Regions from separate parts of the Mycolicibacterium arabiense genome, predicted to be linked through region 2. Evidence: riboswitches for the same ligand, from Rfam matches in the RefSeq annotation. Region 2 holds a riboswitch; the other holds the start of a gene.
What was found. A riboswitch is a leader RNA that binds a small molecule or an ion and turns the genes downstream of it on or off. The one in region 2 is predicted to bind glycine.
Positions count from the first base shown of each region.

Region 1: linked by a shared signal. The riboswitch ahead of G6N61_RS14480 (L-serine ammonia-lyase) and the one ahead of gcvP (aminomethyl-transferring glycine dehydrogenase) in region 2 are both predicted to bind glycine.

Region 1 covers NZ_AP022593.1:2,674,386-2,678,764, forward strand. Annotated here, with positions in the region: gene G6N61_RS14475 (SEC-C domain-containing protein) at 239-586, shown strand; gene G6N61_RS14480 (L-serine ammonia-lyase) at 590-1,963, opposite strand; glycine riboswitch at 2,110-2,203, opposite strand; gene G6N61_RS14485 (hypothetical protein) at 2,337-2,558, shown strand; gene G6N61_RS14490 (serine/threonine-protein kinase) at 2,568-3,869, opposite strand; gene G6N61_RS14495 (septum formation family protein) at 4,155-4,379, opposite strand, start outside.
Region 2 covers NZ_AP022593.1:593,970-598,348, forward strand. Annotated here, with positions in the region: gene gcvP (aminomethyl-transferring glycine dehydrogenase) at 1-2,186, opposite strand, end outside; glycine riboswitch at 2,279-2,416, opposite strand; glycine riboswitch at 2,417-2,514, opposite strand; gene G6N61_RS04525 (MerR family transcriptional regulator) at 2,586-3,209, opposite strand; gene G6N61_RS04530 (bifunctional nuclease family protein) at 3,433-3,927, opposite strand; gene ftsR (transcriptional regulator FtsR) at 3,975-4,379, opposite strand, start outside.

The DNA of each region.
Region 1 (4,379 bases), 2.1 Mb from region 2:
CACGGGGAAAACATCGCTCGACGTCTGGGGGGACTGTCATGTTGTCCACGCTGTTCACGCACACCACCACCATGGTCGCCCACCGCCTCCGACCGCACCAGGCGGTGACGCAGCAAGACGATGATGGAGCTTGCCCGATCTGCGATCATCCGTTCCGATACATGCGGCACGCATGCATCGGTCCCGTCGTCATGGACGTCAGGTAAACCGCCTCGGTCTCGACGGCGTCTTTTACCGGATGCCGGCGCGCGACCTGTTCCAGCTCAAATCGGCCCTGCGCACCGTCGACTCCGCCGAGTCGGTCGAGGTCCTGGCGGAGACCGTCGAACCGGTGTCCGCCCCACTCGCGAGGTGGCTTCGCGGGCAGTCCGCTGAGCCGCCGGTGGTCGCCACCGCTCTCTCCGCCATCGTCGGTGTGCTGCTGACGATCTGGATCCTGTCCGAGGAACCCGCCACACCGGGCAGGCTCGACGACGTCATCGACAAGGCCCTCGCCGGTCGGCTCGACGAGATGCCGATACCGCGGCGCGGTGCATGCTTCTGCGGGAGCGGCAAGAAGTACAAGAGCTGCCACGGACGCGGGTAGGGCTCAGCACTCCACGACGTTGACGGCGACGGCCAATCCGCCCGCGGACGTCTCCTTGTACTTGGAACTCATGTCCCGGCCGGTGGCCCGCATGGTCTCGATCACCTCGTCGAGGCTCACCCGGTGGGTTCCGTCGCCGCGCATCGCCATCCGTGCCGCGTTGATGGCCTTGCCCGCCGAGATCGCGTTGCGTTCGATGCAGGGGATCTGCACCAGCCCGGCGATCGGATCACACGTGAGACCAAGGCTGTGTTCCATCGCTATCTCCGCGGCGTTCTCAACCTGAGCCGGTGTGCCACCCAGGATTTCGGTGAGGCCGCCCGCCGCCATCGACGCCGCGGAGCCCACCTCGCCCTGACACCCGACCTCCGCGCCGGAGATCGATGCGAGTTCCTTGTAGAGCGACCCGATCGCCCCCGCGGTCAGCAGGAAGCGAACGGCGGTGTCGTCGGGGTCGGCCCGCCCTGCCGGGCAGTAGTGCACGGCATAGTGCAGGACCGCAGGGATGATGCCCGCCGCACCGTTGGTGGGCGCCGTGACGACGCGTCCGCCCGCGGCGTTCTCCTCGTTGACCGCGAGCGCTACCAGGTTCACCCAATCCTCGGCAAAGACGGGATCGCGTTCCGGATCCTCGGCCGCCAGCCGCTCGTGCCAGGCCCGCGCCCTCCGGCGGACCTGAAGCCCGCCGGGTAGGTAGCCGTCCTGGGCGATGCCGCGCTCGAAGCACTGCGCCATGACGTCGCGGATGTGCAGTAGACGCGCACGCACCTCGGGCATCGGTCGCAGGGCTTGCTCGTGCTCGGCCATGACCGAGCAGATCGACGTGTCGCGGCGGGTCGCCAGGTCGAGGAGTTCGCGCGCCGATCCGAAGACGACGCCCTTGGCCTGCCCCGGGTCGGGGGCGGCCTCTTCCTCGGCGACCACGAACCCCCCGCCGACCGAGAAGTACGTCTTGGCGGCGAGCACGTCGGCGTCCTCGCCGAGAGCGGTGAGCGTGATGGCGTTGGGGTGCCGGTCGAGGACGATCTGCGGTGAGAGCGCGATGTCGGCCTCGCGGAATGGAACCTCGACCTGCCCGCCGAGGCGGACCAGACCCGTCTCGCGCATCCGCTGCAGCCGCGCTGCCATGTCGTCGGCATCGATCCGATCGGGATGCAGGCCCTCCAGCCCCACCAGCACCGCGGACATCGTGCCGTGGCCTGCGCCGGTGGCGGCGAGCGAGCCGAACAGCTCCACCCGCAGGTCACGGACTGCGGCGAGCACGCCGTCGTCGGAGAGGCCTTCGACGAAGCGTGCGGCGGCGCGCATCGGCCCCACGGTGTGGGAACTCGACGGCCCGATGCCGACGGTGAAGAGATCGAACACGCTGATGGTCACGAGGCACTCCGGTTTCGTCGCGCCCAGGAGGGCATCGAATACGGCACCTCCCCGCTCTGTCCTGGCACCTGAGAGTTTGGGCGCCGCAACGCCTTTCACCTTCGGTAAGCGACGGCTGCAGTGCGGTCGCTGTTCTCCAGAGTCGCCTCGACGCGGCGGTGCTTGGGCCTGAGAGATTCCTGGGGAGGACATTGCTCCTACGGCGCCTCCGGTTGAGGAGGTTTCTCCCGCCACGCGTCTACGGCATGTTCAGTTGTTCACCGAGGGTACCGCCGGAAGCACCGCGGCGTCGGGCAACGACGATGCCGGAACACGACCGCCGTGCCGGGTGTTGATCATGGGCACAGGCGTGACCGAACGAAGGGAGTGACCGGTGAACGTGAAGAAGCTCGCAGCCACGGCGGCGATCTCCGCGGCCATGGGACTGGGTGCGATGGCGGCGGGTGCGCCCGCCCAGGCCGACCCCGATCACTGGGATCCCAAGCTGCCGCCGGGACAGGTCGGCCAGTGGCTGGGCGTGCCTCCCGGTCAGATCGGCCACGTCGTGGGCGTACCGCCCGGCCACTGGGACAAGCCGTGGAAGTGGATCCGCTAGACCGCTGAGCTACTTCGGCTTCTTGGTGCCGTTGCCGTTGCCCTTGCCGTTTCCGTTGTTGCCGCCGCGCTCCTTCTGCTGCGTGGCCTGCTCGATGACGGGAGCGGGCGCGGGGGCCTGCGGCTCGACGACCGGGGCGGGTGCCAGTTGAGTGACGGTCAGCGGAGCAGGCGGCGGCGGTGCGGGGGGCGGCGCGGCGGGCGTGCTGATGCTGACCGGCTCGGTGTCGCTCGGTGTCGACGTCGGCGACCGATCGAGGCCAAACACCACTACCAGCGCTGCCATCGAACACAGGACTGCCGATGCCACGGCGACGGCCCGGCCCCTGCCTGCCCTGTGCCCGTCGTCGACGGCACTCGTGGACACGGCCGGGAACGTGTCGGTGGGCGCGTCGAACACCCTGGTGATCGGCCGCGAAGTCGAGCCCGTCGACGGTGCGGACACCGGTGGCTGACTCACGGGAGCTGCGAACGCGACGGGCCGGGCGGGGGTGAACCGGCGGGCCGCTCCCCCGGTGAGTGCGTCGCGCATGTCGTCGGCAGTGGCGAACCGGCGCTGCGGGTCGCGCGACATCGCCCGTTCGATCACGGCGGCGAGGTCGGGGTCCACGTCGGGGCGCAGCGTGGTCAAGGGCACCGGATCCTCCTCGAGGATCGCCCGGGCCAACGGCATGATCTCGTCCTGCTGGAACGGCTTCTCGCCGGTCAGCGCCTCGTAACCGACCACGCCGACGGCGTAGAGGTCGTCGGCGATGGACGCCGGCTTGCTCGCGATCCGCTCGGGACTCAGGTAGGCCAGCGTGCCGACGATCTGACCGGTCGTCGTGTGGGCCCCGCCGGGGGTCTTCGCGATGCCGAAGTCGGCGAGCTTGACCCCGCCGGACGACGTCAGCAGGACGTTGCCCGGCTTGACGTCGCGATGCAGCATGCCCGCCGCGTGTGCCGCCGACAGCGCGGACAACACGCTGCACAGCACCTCGCGCACCTCGGCCGACGACAGCTGGCCCAGCTCGATTCGGTCGCCCAGCGTCTCGCCGGGCAACCGCTCCATCACGATGAACGGTGACTCGTCGTCGTCGCCGAAGTCGAAGATCGAGACGATGTCGGGATGGTTGAGCGCGGCAGCCGAGCGCGCTTCGACGGTGAACCGTTCGCGGGTCTCGGGCTGCGAACTCAAGCCCGGGTAGAGCAGCTTCACTGCGACGGCCCGGTCCAGACGCGTGTCCCAGCCGTCACGGACCTCGGCCATTCCCCCGAACCCGAGGATGTCGCGGAGTTCGTATCGGCCGCCCAACAGGCCGGGACCGTCCATGGTCGGGAGGCTATCCCCGTTGACCCATGCGTAAACGTCGCCACGCGGGCGGATCCGGTCGGTTCTGAAGAAAATGTGAACGCGGCCGTCAGGTTTTTGGCGATCCCGAACGATTGCCGATACTTGAGACGAAGCCCCGCCGCTCTCGTATCGCGCTTCTGTCTGAACGCAAGCGCGACGGGGCTTCGCTGGACCTGCTCTTCGATGTGCGTCGACAAGCAGCGCGGCCCACTGGAGCGGTATCCGATATGGCCCGATCGAAACAATTAGTTGGCACATTTGCCGTCACGGCTGACGGATGGAGCCCCGCCTAGGCGGATCGAAGGTGACGATGCAGGTCACTGATCGATCTCCGATGTCCCACGAGGCCTGATCCGGGGATCGTCTGACGGTGTCGATGGACGGGTCGTTCGCCGCGGCGGACGAGTACTCCGCGAGAGCCGCCCTGCTGCACCTGTCCTGATACTCCTGGATGCGGGCGTCGCCCGGAAACGGCCCGTCCGGCAGCGC
Region 2 (4,379 bases):
AGCTCCCCGGCCAGCGGGTGGCCCGGCAGGAACGGGGTCAGGTGCGAGCGGACGGCGACCGGGCCGACACCGGGGCCTCCGCCGCCGTGCGGGATGCAGAACGTCTTGTGCAGGTTGAGGTGGCTGACGTCGCCACCGAACTTGCCGGGCCGGGCCAGACCGACCAGCGCATTGAGGTTGGCGCCGTCGACGTACACCTGGCCGCCCACGTCGTGCACCGCGGCGCAGATCGCCTCGACGTCCTGCTCGAACACGCCGTGGGTCGACGGGTACGTGATCATCAGCGCCGCAATCGCATCCGCGTGCTCGGCGATCTTGGCGCGCAGGTCGTCGAGGTCCACGTCGCCGTTCTCCCGGCACGCGACGACCACGACCCGCATCCCCGCCAGCGCCGCCGACGCCGCGTTGGTGCCGTGGGCGCTCGACGGGATCAGGCAGATGTTGCGCTGCTCGTCACCCCGGCTGAGGTGATAGGCCTGGATGGCCAGCAGGCCGGCGTACTCGCCCTGGGACCCGGCGTTGGGTTGCAGCGACACCGAGTCATAGCCGGTCAGCTTGGTCAGCCACGTCTCGAGTTCGGCGATCATCGAGCGCAGGCCCGGGGTGTCCGAGGCCGGCGCGAACGGGTGCTGACGGGCGAACTCGGGCCACGTGATGGGCTCCATCTCCGCTGCCGCGTTGAGCTTCATCGTGCACGAGCCCAGCGGGATCATGCTGCGGTCCAACGCGATGTCCTTGTCCGACAGCGACCGCAGGTACCGCATCATCTCGGTCTCCGTGCGGTACCGGGTGAACGCGGGGTGGGTCAGGAACTCCGACGAGCGGGTGTGCACCGCAGGCCCACGCCAGTGCTGGCCGCCGCGAGTGGCGCCGAACGCCTCGAGGACGTGCTCGACGTGCAGGGCGGTGGTGGCCTCGTCACACGACACGGAGACGTGGTCGGCGTCGACCAGCCACACGTTGATGCCGCGCTCCTTGGCTGCGGCGCGCACCTGCTCGCCGCGGCCGGGCACACGGGCCAGCACGGTGTCGAAGAACGCGTCGTGCACGACCTCCACGCCCGCCGTCTCGAGCCCCGTCGCGATGCCCAGTGCGTGGCCGTGCACGCGGTGTGCGATCGCGGTCAGCCCGTCGGAGCCGTGGTAGCTGGCGTACATCGCGGCCATGACGGCCAGGAGCACCTGGGCGGTGCAGATGTTGCTGGTGGCCTTGTCGCGGCGGATGTGCTGCTCACGGGTCTGCAGAGCCAGGCGGTAGGCGGGTGAGCCGTCGGCGTCGACGGAGACGCCGACGAGGCGACCGGGCAGCTGGCGGGCGTGCTTGGTGTGCACCGCGAGGTAACCGGCGTGCGGGCCGCCGAAGCCCATCGGAACGCCGAAGCGCTGGGTGGTGCCGAACGCGACGTCGGCGCCGATGTCACCGGGCGGGGTGAGCAGCGTCATCGCCAGCAGGTCCGCGCCGACGGCCACCAGCGCGCCGCGCTCGTGGGCCTGCTCGATGAGCCCGCTCCAGTCGGTCACGCAACCACTGGCACCTGGCGACTGGACGATCACGCCGAAGAAGTCGCCCTCCGGCAGGCCGTTGCGCAGATCGGTGGTGACGACCTCGATGCCCAGCGGCTTGGCCCGCGTCTCGATCACGGCCGCGGTCTGCGGGTAGACGTCGGAGTCGACGGCGAGGCGGTTGACCGACCGCTTCACCGCGCGCTGCATGAGCGTCATCGCCTCGGCGGCCGCGGTGGCCTCGTCGAGCATCGACGCGTTGGCGACCTCGAGGCCGGTCAGGTCCTCGACCATGGTCTGGAAGTTGAGCAGCGCCTCGAGCCGGCCCTGGCTGATCTCGGGCTGGTACGGCGTGTACGCGGTGTACCAGGCGGGGTTCTCTAGGATGTTGCGGCGCAGCACGGCCGGGGTCAGCGTGTCGAAGTAGCCCTGCCCGATCATCGACACCGCGACGGTGTTCGACTCCGCGCGCTCGCGAAGTTCGGCCAGCGCCTGCTCCTCGGTCGCGGGGGCGGGCAGGTCGTCGAGGCCGGGTGCGAGGCCCTCGGTGGTCAGCGCGTCGAGAATGCCTGCGGGCAGTGCCTTCTCGGCGAGTTCGCTGAGCGACTCGACCCCGATGACGTCGAGCATGGTCGCGACCGCGTCGGCGTCGGGACCGATGTGACGGTCGGCGAACCGGGGCACGTGGTGCTCGTTCGAGGGATGGGGATGGCTACCGGACACGTGGGCCTCATTTCGACACGGGGGCGCAGGACGCTACCCAGAACCGCTCGCGGTCCTCCCCCTCTGTCGTCGACCCGTAGCGGGCGCCTGAGAGATTCGGCGTCTGAGGCGTCTCTGCCTCGGTGTCGTGGCGCCTTTCCCCATGGGCGGGTGTGCCGGACGTGCCGACGCACCACTTTCCAGAGGCATCGGGGCCCCAAGCGGTCCTTGTGCCTGAGAGGTTGATGGAGAGGTATTGCTCCTTCGGCGCCCGTCGCTGGCGACGACGGAACTCTCCCGCAAGGGGGACGATGCAGGTCGAGTCTACCGAACGGTTGGGTCAGCCGCGTCCGCGGCGGCCGTGAACCGCGGCGGCGTCAGTCAGCCGATCTTGCGGTCGCGGCTCTTGCGGCGCGAGGCCAGTTCGTCCTCGGGTGCGGCGATCGACTCGCCGCCGTCGGCACGCTCGCCGGGGAAGTCCGCGATCGCACCGGTCAGCTCGCGCATGGCGCCCGAGACGGCGATGCCGAACACGCCTTGGCCGCCCTGCAGGAGGTCGACGACCTCTTCGGCCGACGTGCACTCGTAGACGGTGGTGCCATCGGAGAACAGCGTGATGTTGGCGAGGTCCTGCACGCCGCGCTGACGCAGGTGGTCGACCGCGACGCGAATGTTGTGCAGCGAGATGCCGGTGTCGAGCAGTCGCTTCACGATCTTGAGGACCAGGATGTCCTTGAACGAGTACAGACGCTGGCTGCCGGATCCGGCCGCGCTGCGGATCGACGGCACCACCAGCGACGTCCGTGCCCAGTAGTCCAGCTGGCGGTAGGTGATGCCGGCGATCTGGCATGCGCTGGGCCCGCGGTAGCCGACGAGTTCGTCGGGCACTGAGTCATCCGGGAAGAGGCGACCCTGCACGTATTCGTTCACGACGGCCGGTGGGGCCTGCGTGTGCGCGCCATCGGAAGTCGAATCCAACTCTCCTTGACGTGGCGTGTCGCCCACTGCCCATCCTCTCGCCGAATCGAACCCGCTTCGTGCGCCGCAGCCGGAACTCCGACGCAGCACGGTTGCTCAAGCTCGAGTGTGTCGAGCATACGCTCCCGGCCGGGCCCTTGAATGACTGAAGTCTGATCCGAGTATGGCTGCCCGGCACGCGGATTCTGGAAACATGCGCCGCGTGTCGAAGCTCGTCGGCCAGATGAGACGCATCCGTGACCAACGGCCGTCAGGTGGCCTTGAAGTCGTCGGGTGACACCGAATCCAGGAACTCCTTGAACTTCTCCACCTCGTCCTCGCGGACGGCGCCGGTGCCCTCTTCGTCGTCCTCGTCGGGGATCAGCAGGCCGGCCTCGGCCAGCACCGCCTCCTCGACGTAGATCGGCACGCCGACGCGAAGCGCGATCGCCACCGAGTCCGACGGCCGCGCCGAGACCGTGATGTCGCGGTCGAAGACGAGGTCGGCGTAGAACGTCCCCTCCTGGAGGTCGACGATCCGCACCTCCTTGAGCGAATGCCCCAGCGCGGTGATCAGATCGCGGATCAGATCGTGGGTCAGCGGCCGCGCGGGTTCCACGCCCTGCTGTTCCAGCGCGATGGCCGTGGCCTCGGTCTGACCGATCCAGATCGGTAGATAACGGTCGCCATTCGACTCGCGCAGCAACAGGACCGGTTGGTTCTGCGGCTGTTCGATGCGAATGCCGACTACGCGAACCTCGCCCATCTGTGCCTGCCCTCCGCACCCTCAGATCGTCGATCCGAGTCTAGTCCTCAGCGATCCAGAACGTCGCGCACGGCGGACTTGATCAGCGAGGTGTGCAACGTGATCGCCAGAGCAGCCACCTCACGCGCCAGATCGTCCGCCCGGTCTCGTGCACCCTCCCGGCGGGCCTTGTCCACCGGTCCCGCAATCTGTGCGATCAGGTCCGACTGCCGGTCGGCCGCCGACCGGAACGCGCGCAGGTGCCGCGGCTCCACGCCGTACTCGGCGAGCGCCTTGGCGCACTGGGCCGTCACGACCGCGTACTCGTCGAAGAACCCCGCCGCACCCGGCTTGATGACGCCTGCCTTCACCAGCGACCCGAGCAGGGCTTCGTCGACGCCGGACCGCGCGAGCAGGTCCTCGCGGCTGAGTCGGGCGGGCGTGCGCGCGACCGACGCCGCGTCGGCGCCCAC